DNA from 2 places in the Pseudomonas sp. 9.2(2024) genome. Region 1 is predicted to be linked to the other one. Evidence: predicted binding sites of a transcription regulator. Region 1 holds the regulator's gene; the other holds the start of a gene.
What was found. Region 1 encodes sigma-54, which starts transcription at its own class of promoters, with help from an activator protein. Its sites were predicted from a motif close to ANTGGCATNNANNTTGCTNT; they were not measured.
Positions count from the first base shown of each region.

Region 2: ABFB52_RS08755 (flagellar basal body rod protein FlgF) is a predicted target of sigma-54. The motif match lies at 3,728-3,747, and genes of this name have one in related genera.

Region 1 covers NZ_CP155585.1:1,256,094-1,263,339, reverse strand. Annotated here, with positions in the region: gene ABFB52_RS05545 (KpsF/GutQ family sugar-phosphate isomerase) at 1-131, shown strand, start outside; gene ABFB52_RS05540 (HAD family hydrolase) at 132-656, shown strand; gene lptC (LPS export ABC transporter periplasmic protein LptC) at 665-1,237, shown strand; gene lptA (lipopolysaccharide transport periplasmic protein LptA) at 1,224-1,769, shown strand; gene lptB (LPS export ABC transporter ATP-binding protein) at 1,769-2,494, shown strand; gene ABFB52_RS05520 (RNA polymerase factor sigma-54) at 2,681-4,174, shown strand; gene raiA (ribosome-associated translation inhibitor RaiA) at 4,248-4,556, shown strand; gene ptsN (PTS IIA-like nitrogen regulatory protein PtsN) at 4,568-5,032, shown strand; gene rapZ (RNase adapter RapZ) at 5,035-5,892, shown strand; gene ABFB52_RS05500 (HPr family phosphocarrier protein) at 5,908-6,183, shown strand; gene ABFB52_RS05495 (ZIP family metal transporter) at 6,221-7,114, opposite strand; gene ABFB52_RS05490 (superoxide dismutase) at 7,145-7,246, opposite strand, start outside.
Region 2 covers NZ_CP155585.1:1,946,057-1,953,302, reverse strand. Annotated here, with positions in the region: gene flgJ (flagellar assembly peptidoglycan hydrolase FlgJ) at 1-225, opposite strand, end outside; gene ABFB52_RS08770 (flagellar basal body P-ring protein FlgI) at 237-1,325, opposite strand; gene flgH (flagellar basal body L-ring protein FlgH) at 1,353-2,048, opposite strand; gene flgG (flagellar basal-body rod protein FlgG) at 2,102-2,887, opposite strand; gene ABFB52_RS08755 (flagellar basal body rod protein FlgF) at 2,933-3,673, opposite strand; gene ABFB52_RS08750 (sigma-54-dependent phenylalanine hydroxylase transcriptional regulator PhhR) at 3,879-5,441, opposite strand; gene phhA (phenylalanine 4-monooxygenase) at 5,722-6,513, shown strand; gene ABFB52_RS08740 (4a-hydroxytetrahydrobiopterin dehydratase) at 6,624-6,980, shown strand; gene ABFB52_RS08735 (amino acid aminotransferase) at 6,980-7,246, shown strand, end outside.

The sequences.
Region 1 (7,246 bases):
AGATGCTCGCGGCCGAAGCCCTGAAAATCATGGAAGACCACCGAATCAACGCGCTGGTTGTCGTAGATGAAGAGGATCGCCCGATCGGCGCCTTCAACCTCTCCGATCTGCTGCGCGCAGGAGTGATGTAAATGAGCACCGATCTGCTGCAACGCGGCAAAGCCATCAAACTGGCGGTTTTCGACGTCGACGGTGTCCTCACCGACGGTCGCCTGTACTTCCTTGAAGACGGCAGCGAGTTCAAGACTTTCAATACACTCGATGGCCAGGGCATCAAGATGCTGATGAATGCTGGTGTACAGACCGCCATCATCAGTGGTCGCAAGACCCCGGTGGTCGAACGCCGGGCAAAAAACCTGGGGATCCCGCACCTGTTTCAGGGCCGCGAAGACAAACTGGTCGTGCTCGACGGTCTTCTGGAGCAACTGGGCCTAAGCTATGAGCAAGTGGCTTACCTCGGTGACGACCTGCCGGACCTGCCGGTGATCCGCCGTGTAGGGCTGGGCATGGCCGTGGCCAACGCCGCCCCCTTTGTGCGCGAGCACGCCCATGGCGTCACCCAGGCCCGTGGCGGCGAAGGTGCCGCCCGCGAATTCTGCGAACTGATCCTGCGCGCCCAAGGCAGCCTCGACGCCGCCAACAACGCGTACCTGTGAGTCCAACCATGTTTAGCAAAAAGTTTCGCAACATCCTGCTGTTCGGTTGCATCGCAGCGATATTCGGTGCGGTCGGCTACTGGAACATCAGCCCGGAACGCTTCCTCGACAAACCGCCGGTTTCGGCAGAGGAAAGCCCGATCGACTGGTATGCGACCAATACCCACACGATCCAGTACCTCGAAGACGGCAAAGTGCAGTACGAAATGACGTCCGACAAGGCTGAGCACGTCAAGGCGACCGACATTACACTGGTCACCAAGCCTGATCTGAACATGTTCCGTGGCACCGATTTCCCATGGCACGTGACCAGTGAACGCGGTGAAGTGAACTCCGGTGGCACCGAGGTCGAGCTGATCGACTCGGTACGCGTCAAGCGCACCGACGAAAAGAACCGCGACACCCTGATCACCTCCACTCGCATGACGGTGTTCCCGCAGCAGCAATATGCGCAGACCCAGCAACCCGTTAGAATCGACGGCGCTGGCGGTGTATCGACTGGCGTAGGAATGAAAGCGTATTTGAAGGAAAGCAGGATACACCTGCTATCGAACGTAAGAGGACAGTATGAGGCTCGTTAAAACCCTCCCTATTTTGCTCAGTCTGGGCGCAGCACTGGGAAGCGTGAGCGCCTGGGCTCTGCCGAACGATCAAGAGCAGCCAATCCGTATTCAGGCCGACGATGCCCAGCTGGACGACAAGAACGGCGTTGCTACCTATAAAGGTGACGTGATCATCACTCAGGGTTCGATGATCGTCAAAGGCAACACCGTGACCATCACCCGCACCCAGACCGGCGATATCGACGTCGTGACCTCGGTGGGCAACCTTGCCTACTTCGAGCAGTTGCAGACGGCGGGCGACACCAAGCCTGTACAGGGCTGGGGCGTGACCATTCAGTACCACGCCGCGCAAAACCGCGTTGTGCTGATCGACAAGGCGAAAGTCGTCGACAAGGACAACAACACCACTCAGGGCGAGAAAATCGTCTATGACACGGTGAAAAAGCTGGCCAGCGCTGGTCGTGCCACCGGCAACAAGGTCACCGAAGCGCGTCCGCGCATTGACATGGTGATCCAGCCGAAGAAGAAAACCGACGAGAAAACCCAGTAATGGCAACTCTGAAAGCTCAGCACCTGGCCAAGGCCTATAAAAGCCGCCAGGTCGTGCGCGACGTCAGCCTGTCGATCGACAGCGGTCAGATCGTCGGCCTGCTCGGCCCTAACGGCGCCGGCAAGACCACCTGCTTCTACATGATCGTCGGTCTGGTCCAGGCCGATCAGGGTCGCGTACTGATCGACGATCTGGACGTCAGCCACCAGCCGATGCACGGTCGCGCCAAGGCCGGTATCGGCTATCTGCCGCAAGAAGCGTCGATCTTCCGCAAACTGTCGGTAGCCGACAACATCATGGCCATCCTTGAGACCCGTCAGGAGCTCGACAAGGCCGGTCGTCGCAAGGAGTTGGAAAGCCTGCTGCAGGAATTCCACATCAGCCACATCCGCGACAACCTCGGCATGAGCCTGTCCGGTGGTGAGCGCCGCCGGGTGGAAATCGCCCGTGCACTGGCCACGGCACCGAAATTCATCCTGCTCGACGAACCGTTCGCCGGTGTCGACCCGATCTCTGTCGGCGACATCAAGCAGATCATCCACCACCTCAAGGCCAAGGGCATCGGTGTACTGATCACCGACCACAACGTCCGTGAGACGCTGGATATCTGCGAAACCGCCTACATCGTCAACGATGGCCAGTTGATCGCCGAAGGCGACTCCGCGACCATCCTCGCCAACGATCTGGTGAAGGAAGTCTACCTGGGCCACGAGTTCCGCCTGTAAGCTCGACGGTATTCGACCAGCCGTCCGGGTGCTGTAACGTTGAAGCGCTTTTTTATACGCTTTTATTGTTACAGCGCTCTAGGCAAACACGACAGTTTCAGGCATATAATTTGCTTAAGTTTGGCGCTCCGGCGCCCTGTAGTGGATGGCGCATAGCGCCGGCGAATAAGGTGTTAAGCCCCTGCCATGAAACCATCGCTAGTCTTGAGAATGGGCCAGCAGCTGACGATGACACCGCAGCTGCAACAGGCCATCCGCCTGCTCCAATTGTCTACCCTGGATCTGCAACAGGAAATCCAGGAGGCTCTGGAATCCAATCCGATGCTCGAACGCCAGGAAGACGGCGACGACTTCGACAACTCCGATCCCATGGCCGACAACGCCGAACAGAAGCCCAACACCGAGATCCAGGAACCTTCTTATCAGGAGACCGCGCCGACAGTCGACAACCTCGAAGACGGCGAATGGAACGAGCGAATCCCCAACGAACTGCCCGTTGACACCGCCTGGGAAGACGTCTACCAGACCAGCGCCAGCAGCCTGCCGAGCAGCGACGATGACGAGTGGGACTTCACCACCCGCACCTCCGCCGGCGAGAGCCTGCAAAGCCACCTGCTGTGGCAGTTGAACCTCGCACCGATGTCCGACACCGATCGCCTGATCGCCGTCACCCTGATCGATTGCATCAATAATCAGGGCTACCTGGACGAAACCCTCGAAGAAATTCTCGAAGCCTTCGATCCCGAGCTCGACATCGAGCTGGACGAGATCGAAGCCGTCCTGCACCGCATCCAGCAATTCGAGCCGGCAGGCATCGGCGCACGCAACCTGGGCGAATGCCTGCTGCTGCAATTGCGCCAGCTGTCGGCCAAGACCCCTTGGCTGGCCGAGGCCAAACGTCTGGTCACCGATTACATTGACCTGCTCGGCAGCCGCGACTACAGCCAGCTGATGCGGCGCATGAAGCTCAAGGAAGATGAACTGCGCCAGGTCATCGAACTGGTGCAGAGCCTCAATCCGCGCCCAGGCTCGCAGATCGAATCCACCGAAGCCGAGTACGTGGTGCCTGACGTCATCGTGCGCAAGGACAACGAGCGCTGGCTGGTCGAGCTGAACCAGGAATCGGTACCGCGCCTGCGGGTCAACGCCCAATACGCCGGTTTCGTGCGCCGTGCCGACACCAGCGCCGACAATACCTTCATGCGCAATCAGTTGCAGGAAGCTCGCTGGTTCATCAAGAGCCTGCAGAGCCGCAACGAAACCCTGATGAAAGTAGCCACCCAGATCGTCGAGCATCAGCGCGGCTTTCTGGAGTACGGCGACGAAGCCATGAAGCCGCTGGTCCTGCACGACATTGCAGAGGCGGTTGGCATGCACGAGTCGACGATTTCCCGGGTGACCACGCAGAAATTCATGCATACCCCACGGGGCATATATGAACTGAAATACTTTTTCTCCAGCCATGTGAGCACCTCAGAAGGCGGTGAATGCTCGTCCACGGCGATCCGCGCGATCATCAAGAAACTGGTTGCCGCGGAAAATCAGAAAAAGCCGTTGAGTGACAGCAAGATCGCTGGTTTACTGGAGGCACAAGGCATTCAGGTGGCTCGCCGCACCGTCGCCAAGTACCGCGAATCCCTCGGGATCGCGCCTTCGAGCGAACGCAAGCGGTTGATGTAAGCCACGTTACAGCGTTCCAGTGGCAGGCTCTTCGGCCTGCCGCTTTATGCACTGGCAACGAAGGAGAAGCTGTATGCAAGTCAACATCAGTGGACACCAACTGGAAGTTACCCAGCCTCTGCGCGAGTACATCGAGCTCAAGCTCAAGAAGCTCGAAGGGCATTTCGACAAGATCACCAACGTACAGGTCACGATGTGCGTCGAAAAGCTGAAGCAGAAAATCGAAGCCACGCTGCATATTCCCGGCAACGAGGTCGTCGCAAACGCGGAACATACCGATATGTACGCTGCGATCGACGCGTTGACCGACAAGCTTGATAAACAACTCAAAAAGCATAAGGAAAAGACCCAGAGCCTGCTTCAGGGCGCTACCGGTCGATAACCCCCACCCCCATGATCCGACTTGAAAGTATCCTGACCCCCGGCCGTTCCCTGGTGAACGTGCCGGGCGGCAGTAAAAAGAAAGCCCTCGAACAAATTGCCAACCTGATCGCCCGGGAAGTCCCGGATCTGGAGATGCAAGATGTCTTCGAGGCATTGATTGCCCGTGAAAAACTGGGTTCCACCGGTTTTGGCAACGGCATCGCCATTCCTCACTGCCGCCTCAAGGGCTGCGAAGCGCCGATCAGTGCGCTGATGTACCTTGATGCCCCTATCGATTTCGACGCTATCGACGGCGCGCCTGTGGACCTGCTGTTCGTCCTGCTGGTGCCGGAAGCCGCCACCGATGCGCACCTGGAGCTGTTACGCCAGATTGCCAGCATGCTCGACCGCAAGGACGTGCGCGACAGACTGCGCAGCGCGCCAAGCAACGAAGCCTTGTACCAGGTTGTACTGGAAGAACAGAACAGGCCGTAACCATGCGCTTGATCATTGTCAGTGGCCGTTCCGGCTCGGGTAAAAGTACCGCCCTGGATGTCCTTGAGGACAACGGCTACTACTGCATTGACAACCTGCCAGCCGGCTTGTTGCCAGACCTCGCCGAGCGCGCGCTGGTTCATACCGAAATGCTCCAGCCACAGGTGGCGGTCTCGATCGACGCCCGCAACCTGCCGAGCCATCTGTCACGCTTTCCAGAGTTGCTCGAGGAAGTGCGCAGCCGGCACATCCAGTGTGATGTCCTGTACCTGGACGCCGATGACGAAACGTTGCTCAAACGTTTTTCGGAAACCCGTCGTCGCCACCCGCTCAGCAATGCCAATCGCTCGCTGGCCGAAGCCATCAACGACGAAACCGCGCTGCTGGGCCCGATCGCCGATCTGGCCGACCTGAAGGTCAATACCACCAATCTGAACCTCTACCAGCTGCGCGATACCATCAAGCTGCGACTGTTGAACCAACCGGAGCCGGGGACTGCATTTCTGGTGGAGTCGTTCGGTTTCAAACGCGGCATGCCGGTGGATGCGGATCTGGTGTTCGATGTACGCTGCCTGCCCAATCCGTACTGGAAACCGGAATTACGCGCACAATCCGGGCTCGATGAGCCTGTGGCGGAATACCTGGCGGCGCAGCCGGAGGTCGAAGAGATGTTCCAGGACATCTATGCGTACCTGTTCAAATGGCTGCCGCGCTTCGCTGCAAGCAATCGCGCTTATGTGACCATTGCCATTGGCTGCACCGGCGGACACCACCGTTCCGTCTACCTGACCGAACGCCTGGGTCAGGCCCTGCAGAAAACCCTGAAGAACGTCCAGGTTCGCCACCGCGACCTCAGCTAAAGGATTCACACCGCGATGCCTGCTCTGGAAATCGAAATCATCAACAAGCTGGGCCTGCATGCCCGGGCGTCGGCAAAGTTCGTTGGCGTGGCGGGTCAATATCCCGACTGCACGATCAGAGTGGGTCGCACCCCGGAAACCACGGTTGATGGCAAAAGCATCATGGCGATGATGATGCTCGCCGCCGGCAAGGGCACCAAAATCCACCTGAGTACTGAGGGTCATCAGGAACAGGAAGCCATGGATGCGCTGGTCGCGCTGATCAACAACTACTTCGACGAAGGCGGTTGAAAGCCTTTAGTGTCGAGGGAGGGAGCAAGCCTCCCTCTCATCCCAACGCCGTATCCATCACCATCATCAGGCAGAACCCGATCAACAATCCCAGGCTCGCCAGCTTGTCGTGACCATTGCGCCGCGACTCCGGGATCACTTCGTGAGTCACCACCAACAGCATTGCCCCGGCCGCCAGCGCCAGTCCCAGGGGTAATAACAGTTCCGCCAGGCTGACCAGCCACGCACACAGCAGTGCAAACACCGGCTCGACCAGGCCCGATGCCGCCCCGATCAGAAACGCCTTGACCCGCGACATCCCGGCTCCGGCCAACACCAGCGCAATGACCAGTCCTTCCGGCACATCCTGCAAGGCGATGCCCATCGCCAGGCTGTCAGCGTCCGGCATGCCGCCGCCAGCGGAAACACCGACGGCCATGCCTTCCGGGATGTTATGGGCAATGATGGCAAACACGAACAACCAGATACGTGGCGGAATCACCGGATGCTCGACAGTGCCGATGAGCATTTCCGGCGAAGCCCCGGACACCTTGCGATCCACCAGATACAGGCCGAACGCCCCGAGCATGATGCCGAAACAGATCAAACCACTGGCGCCCCACGGGCCAAGCCCCAGACTTTCGGCGGCAGCGATTCCCGGCACGATCAGCGAAAACGCGGTTGCCGCCAGCATCACACCGGCGCCAAAACCCAGCAGCGTATCGCCCAGGACCTGGGGCATGTTGCGGATCACCAGCACCGGAACCGCGCCGAGTGCAGTGCCGAGAGCGCAGATCGCGCCGCCCTGCAATGCCCGCGACAATCTCGGCTCCAGATTCAGCCATTCCAGCCCATGCGCCACCAGCAAGGTCATGCCCGCCAATAGCAGCAGCGATCCAATTGCGTAACGAAACATACGCCCACTTCCGATCGCCAGTGTTTCAGTGCCCATAGTCACCCTTGGATTGTTTTTATAGGAGACTTAAACCAGCGCGGCCTGATAGCGCACAGCAACTTCCGGCCAGTTGATCACGTTGTAGAAAGCGCTGATGTATTCCGGCCGACGGTTCTGATAACGCAGATA
Region 2 (7,246 bases), 690 kb from region 1:
CTTGGCGGCCGGCGTGTTGAGCGGGTTGTCCTGGCCCAGAGCTTCGGTGGCCGAACGCATCGACTTGAGCATTTCACCGAGGAACAGCGATTCGAATTCCTGCGCAACCTTGCGCATGTTGCCGTCGCTGTTCTTGTCGCCGACTTTCAACTGATTCAGACGATTGAGGTCGGAGTACGAACCCGAATCGCTGCTGCTGACCAGACCGCTTTTGCGCATATCCATGGTCGCCGTCCTCAGATCACGATCAGGTCGGCTTGCAACGCGCCGGCCTGCTTCAGTGCTTCGAGGATGGCCATCAGGTCACCCGGCGCTGCGCCGACCTGGTTCACCGCCCGGACGATCTCGTCGAGGGTGGTGCCCGGGCCGAACTTGAACATCGGCTTGGCTTCCTGCTCGGCATTCACCCGCGAGCGCGGTACCACGGCGGTCTGGCCGTTGGACAGCGGGCCTGGCTGGCTGACGATCGGGTCTTCGGTGATGGTCACGGTCAGGCTGCCGTGGGTCACGGCGGCCGGCGATACCTTCACGTTCTGGCCGATGACGATGGTGCCGGTACGCGAGTTGATGATGACTTTCGCCACCGCCTGACCCGGATCCACTTCGAGGTTTTCCAGGATCGACAGGTAGTCGACGCGCTGGCTCGGATCGAGCGGTGCGGTCACACGAATCGAACCGCCGTCGATGGCCTGGGCCACGCCAGGGCCGAGCATGTCGTTGATCTTGTCGACGATGCGCTTGGCGGTGGTGAAGTCGGAACGGTTGAGGTTCAGCGTCAGGCTGTTGCCCTGGTTGAAACCGCTCGGCACCGAACGCTCGACCGACGCACCGCCAGGGATGCGACCGGCCGACGGAACGTTGACGGTGATCTTCGAACCGTCACGGCCTTCAGCGTCGAAACCGCCAACCACCAGGTTGCCCTGAGCGATGGCGTAGACGTTGCCGTCGATACCCTTGAGCGGGGTCAGCAACAGAGTGCCGCCGCGCAGGCTCTTGGAGTTACCGATGGACGACACGGTGATATCGACCTGCTGACCCGGCTTGGCGAACGCCGGCAGATCGGCACTCACCGATACCGCCGCAACGTTTTTCAGCTGCACGTTGCCCGATCCCGGCGGCACCTTGATGCCGAACTGCGAGAGCATGTTGTTGAAGGTCTGCAGGGTGAACGGGGTCTGCGTGGTCTGGTCGCCAGTGCCGTTAAGACCGACCACCAGGCCATAGCCGATCAACTGGTTGGAACGCACGCCGGAAATGCTGGCGATGTCCTTCAACCGTTCGGCTTGTGCATTGAAGGCCGCCGACAACAGGAACGCGGCCACCATGAGACTTCTGAAATTCAACGTAGCCACCTAGAAAGGGAACAGCGGGCTGAGGAAGAAACGGTCGAACCAGCCTGGCTGACTCGCATCGGCGAACGAACCGGTGCCCGAGTAGGTGATGCGCGCATCGGCGACCCGGGTCGAGGACACGGTGTTGTCGGTGGCGATGTCATCGGCCCGCACGAGACCGGCGATCCGCACCAGCTCGTCGCCGGTGTTGAGGGTCATCCACTTCTCGCCACGCACGGCGATGATGCCGTTGGGCAGCACGTCGGCAACGGTCACGGTGATCGAGCCGGTCAGGGTGTTGCCCTGGGCGGCCTTGCTGTCACCTTTGGTCGCGCGGTCGCCTTCGTAGCTGGCGCTCAGGCTCAGGTCATTGCTGCCGATCGGGTTGTTGGTGGTCGCACTGCTGCCGAACAGCGACGTCAGACCGATGCCGGTCTTGCTGTTCTTGGCCACCTGCGAGTTGGCGTTCTTGCTGGCCTGGGTCCTCTCGTTCAGGGTGATGGTGATGATGTCACCGACCCGGAACGCCTTGCGGTCGCTGTACAGGTTCTGTTCGAAACCGGCCTGATAGATCGAGCCGTTGTTGGCGGCCGACGGCAACGGTGTGCGCGGCAACACCGGGGCGTAGTAAGGATCATTGGGCTTGGGCGTCGGAGCGACGCAGCCCGCGAGCGAGACGACCCCACTCAATGCCACAACAGATACAAAGCGCTTCATGACCCTTACCTCACGGTGTTGCAGGCGACCTCATGGCCGCCTCATAGACTTGATTACAGATTCTGCGTTACGAACGAGAGCATCTGGTCGGCGGTGGAGATCACCTTGGAGTTCATCTCGTACGCGCGCTGGGTGGTGATCATGTTGACCATCTCTTCCACGGTGCTGACGTTGGAGGTTTCCAGGGTGTTCTGCAGGGTGGTACCAAAACCGTTCAGGCCGGGCGTACCGACTTGCGGTGCACCGGAAGCGGCGGTTTCCAGGAACAGGTTGTTGCCCACCGCTTGCAGACCGGCCGGGTTGATGAAGTCGGCGGTTTGCAGGTTGCCGATCACTTGCGATGCGGCGTTGCCGGCCACGGTGATCGACACGGTGCCGTCTCGGCCCACAGTGAAGGTCTGGGCGTTGTTCGGGATGACGATCGCCGGTTCCAGGGCGAAACCGCTGGCGTTGACGATCTGGCCGTTGGAGTCGAGGTGGAAAGTACCGTCACGGGTGTAGGACGTGGTGCCGTCCGGCTGCAGGATCTGGAAGAAACCGCGACCGTCGATGGCCATGTCCAGCGGCTGCTCGGTGGTTTGCAGGCTGCCGGCGGTGAAGTTTTTCTGGGTGCCGACAATGCGCACACCGGTACCCACTTGCAGACCTGACGGCAGTTCGCTGTCCTGGGTCGACTGGGCGCCTGGCTGACGCTTGATCTGGTACAGCAGGTCCTGGAACTCGGCGCGGTCACGTTTGAAACCCGTGGTCGACACGTTCGCCAGGTTGTTGGAAATGGTGGTCAGGTTGGTGTCCTGGGCGGACAGACCGGTTTTGGCAACCCATAGAGCCGGAAGCATTCGATTCTCCTCGTGCGCCTGTTTTACGGCGCGACGTTCTGATAATTAGCTGATCTGCAAGACCCGAGCCATGGCCTGGTCGTCGTCTTTGGCGGTATTCATCATCTTGACGTGCAGTTCGAACTGCTTGGCCAGGGCCAGCACCGACGTCATTTCTTCCACGGCATTGACGTTGCTCGACTCCAGGAAACCCGACACCAGTTTGACGTTGGCATCGGCCGGCGCAGGCTGGCCGTCCTTGGTGTAAATCGAACCGTCCAGGCCCTTGTTCATGTTCTTGATGTCCGGGTTGACCAGCTTGATCCGGTCGACTTCGGCCATGACGCGCGGGCCCTCGCCCATCGCACGGATGCTGATGGTGCCGTCTTCACCGACTTCCACCTGCTGCTCCGGCGGCACGGCGATCGGTCCACCATTGCCCATGACCGGCATGCCGTTGCCGGCACGCAACACGCCGAGGGCATCGATATTGAGGCTGCCGGTGCGCACGTAGCTTTCACCGCCATTAGGGTTCTGCACGGCGATCCAGCCGTTACCCGACACGGCGACGTCGAGGTCACGGCCGGTCTGCACCAGCGAGCCCGGCGTGAAGTCGGTGGCGGGCCGTTCGCTCATGGCAAACGCACGCGCCGGAAAGCTGTCACCGAACACCGGCATCGAACGCGCCTGCTCCAGGTCGCGCTGAAAACCATTGGTGGAGATGTTCGCCAGGTTGTTGGCATGAGCCTTTTGCGCCAGTGCGTTCTGGCTGGCGCCGGTCATTGCCACATAAAGGTACTTGTCCACACTCTTTCCTCTGCATGCCGGACGTTTGCCGCCCACCGCTGTACTGCTGAGCCATAAGCAATTTGCAGACCAACTTTTTTTCTGGCGGCTGAGGGCCCGGTAAACAAAGGACTTGAGGGATTTTGCGAGGATGAGGGAAATGTATCGAAGTCGAAAAACCGGCGGTGTCATGCCGCTTGGCGGCAAACACCCGATCCGGCCGTGTTCACTCGGACGCGTCCTTGCCGACTTCATACTCACGCAGCTTGTTGGCAATCGTGGTGTGCGAAACCCCGAGCCGCTTGCCCAGTTGCCGGCTGCTCGGATGCTCTGAATACAGTCGCTCCAGTACCGCCTTCTCGAAGCGCCCGACAATCTCGTCCAGCCCGCCTTCGAGGGAGAAATCGCCAAGCGGCTGACGCACGCCGTAATCCGGCAGGCGAATGTGCTCGGCCTTGACTGTGCCGCCGTCGCACAGCGAAACCGCCTGGAACAGCACGTTCTCGAGCTGCCGCACGTTGCCCGGCCAATGGTAGTGGCTGAGCCGGTCCATCGCCGCCGGCGCCAGTTTCGGTAGCGGGCAGCCGATCTGCCGGCTGGCCTGATCGAGAAAGTGCTCCACCAGCGGCGTCAAACCATCGAGGCATTCGCGCAGTGGCGGGATGTGCAGCGACAGCACGTTCAAGCGGTGATACAGATCCTGGCGAAACTCGCCTCGTGCGCACAACTCCGACAAGTCGACCTGGGTTGCGCAGATCACCCGCACATCCAGGTAAACCTCTTCATCACTGCCCACCCGCCGGAAGCAGCCGTCCTGCAGGAAGCGCAGCAATTTCACCTGCAAGCGCGGGCTCATTTCGCCGACGCCATCGAGGAACAACGTGCCGCCCGCCGTCAACTCCAGCAGCCCGAGCTTGCCTTCGGCACGCGCGCCTTCAAAGGCACCGGGGCCGTAGCCGAACAGTTCGGTCTCGGCCATCGACTCCGGCAGCCCCGCGCAGTTGAGCGCCATCAACGGCGACTGTCCGCGCGGACTCGCCAAATGGCAGGCCCGTGCCAGCAATTCTTTGCCGGTGCCGGTTTCGCCTTCAATCAATAGCGGTGCATCCAGCGGTGCCATGCGCCGTGCTTCACGCACCACCGCCGCCATCACTTTCGAGCTCTGGAAGATGCTGTCGAAGCCACGCAACTCTTGTTTGCGCACGTTATAGATGCGCTCGCCGACGCGGTCCGCACGGTGCAAGGTCAGCACGGCACCGGCCATGGCCTCGCTGTCGTCGTGTTCCGATTGCAGCGGCGCGATGTCGGCAAGAAAGATGTCGCCCTTGACCTTGACCCGCATGCCGTTGATTCGCGATTTGTTGGCGCGCACCAGTTCCGGCAGATCGAAATCCTCGGCGTAACGCGACAACGGAATCCCCGGCACCTCGTCCACCCGCACCCCGAGCAACTGCGCCGCCGCACGGTTGGCCGCCACAATAGAGCCGCCCATGTCGATCGACAGCACCGGAAATTCCAGCGCGCCGAGCAACGCATTCAACTCCATGTGCCGCCGCTCGCTGGGCATCAGCCCTACCCGCTTGACGCCGAACACCCCGGCAATCGCCTCGAACTTGGGTCGCAGCGCCTGGAACTGAATGTTGATCAGGTTCGGGCAATGCAGGTAGATCGCGTTGCCATGCTCACCGCCCACCTCGCCACGGGCGACATTGATCCCGTACTCCACCAGCAGATTGAGAATGTCGCGCAGGATGCCGATGCGATTCTGGCAGTGGACTTTGATACGCATATAAAGGCCCGAAACAGGTGAAGAGGCGGTCTGGCGCCGGAATTTTCTGCGCAGCGCGCAAGATAGTCGTCAAGATTATGTGACAGCCATCGGCCTTTTCAAACCCGACAGTCACCGCAAACACGACTTATCGCACGAAGCGTAACGAAAATTTTACGAATTAAAGAGACTTTTCCTACTCCACCAGTCTTCAACCTGCTGCAACAACGAACGTTCCGGGGTATTTCTCAGTCCATCGCAGGACATAACAAGAACGAAATTCCCCTCGCAGGAGAGCAGTATGAAGCAGACGCAATACGTGGCCCGCGAGCCCGATGCGCAAGGTTTTATCGACTACCCCGCCGAAGAACACGCGGTGTGGAACACGCTGATCACCCGCCAGTTGAAAGTGATCGAGGGTCGCGCGTGCCAGGAATACCTGGACGGTATCGAAAAACTCGGTCTGCCCCACGACCGCATTCCGCAACTGGGCGAGATCAACAAGGTGCTCGGCGAGACTACCGGTTGGCAGGTTGCCCGCGTTCCGGCGCTGATCCCCTTCCAGACCTTTTTCGAATTGCTCGCCAGCAAGCAGTTTCCGGTGGCCACGTTCATCCGCACCCGTGAAGAACTGGACTACCTGCAAGAACCCGACATTTTCCACGAGATCTTTGGCCACTGCCCGCTGCTGACCAACCCGTGGTTCGCCGAATTCACCCACACCTACGGCAAGCTCGGCCTGCAAGCCACCAAGGAAGAACGCGTTTATCTGGCGCGCCTGTACTGGATGACCATCGAGTTCGGCCTGGTCGACACCCCGCAAGGCAAACGCATCTACGGTGGCGGCATCCTGTCTTCGCCGAAAGAAACTGTTTACTCGCTGTCGGACGAGCCCGAGCATCAAGCCTTCGATCCGCTGGAAGCGATGCGCACGCCCTACCGCATCGACATCCTGCAACCGCTGTATTTCGTCCTGCCGAACCTCAAGCGCCTGTTCGACCTGGCCCACGAAGACATCATGGCCATGGTCAAGCAAGGCATGCAGCTGGGTCTGCACGCACCGAAGTTTCCGCCAAAACCAAAAGCCGCGTGACCCGCGACTTTTGCTTACAAGTGAGTCTGTCCGTCGTCGCCACTTTGGTTTAGCGTGGCGACACTGACCGCCAATATAAAAAAACACCTTCAGATTTCAGGAAGTCCACCATGTCCACTTTGAACCAAGCCCATTGCGAAGCCTGCCGTGCCGATGCCCCACAAGTCAGCGATGAAGAACTGCCGATCCTGATCAAGCAGATCCCTGACTGGAACATCGAAGTACGCGACAGCATCATGCAGCTGGAAAAAGTCTTCCTGTTCAAGAATTTCAAGCACGCGCTGGCCTTCACCAACGCCGTCGGCGAGATCTCCGAGGCCGAAGGTCACCACCCGGGTCTGCTGACCGAGTGGGGCAAAGTCACCGTGACTTGGTGGAGCCACTCGATCAAAGGCCTGCACCGCAACGACTTCATCATGGCCGCGCGCACTGACGAAGTGGCCAAGACCGCAGAAGGACGCAAGTAATGCACTTCGACGCCATCGGCCGGGTGCCCGGCGACCCGATCCTCGGCCTGATGGAGGCCTACGCGCAGGACTCCAACCCGCGCAAGTTCGACCTCGGCGTGGGCGTCTACAAGGATGCCCAGGGCCTGACGCCAATCCCCGAGGCGGTGAAAATCGCCGAGGCGCGTCTGGTCGAGAGCCAGGACACCAAAACCTACATCGGTGGCCACGGCAATCCGCTGTTCGGCAAGGTCATCAACGAGCTGGTGCTTGGTGCCGATTCGGCA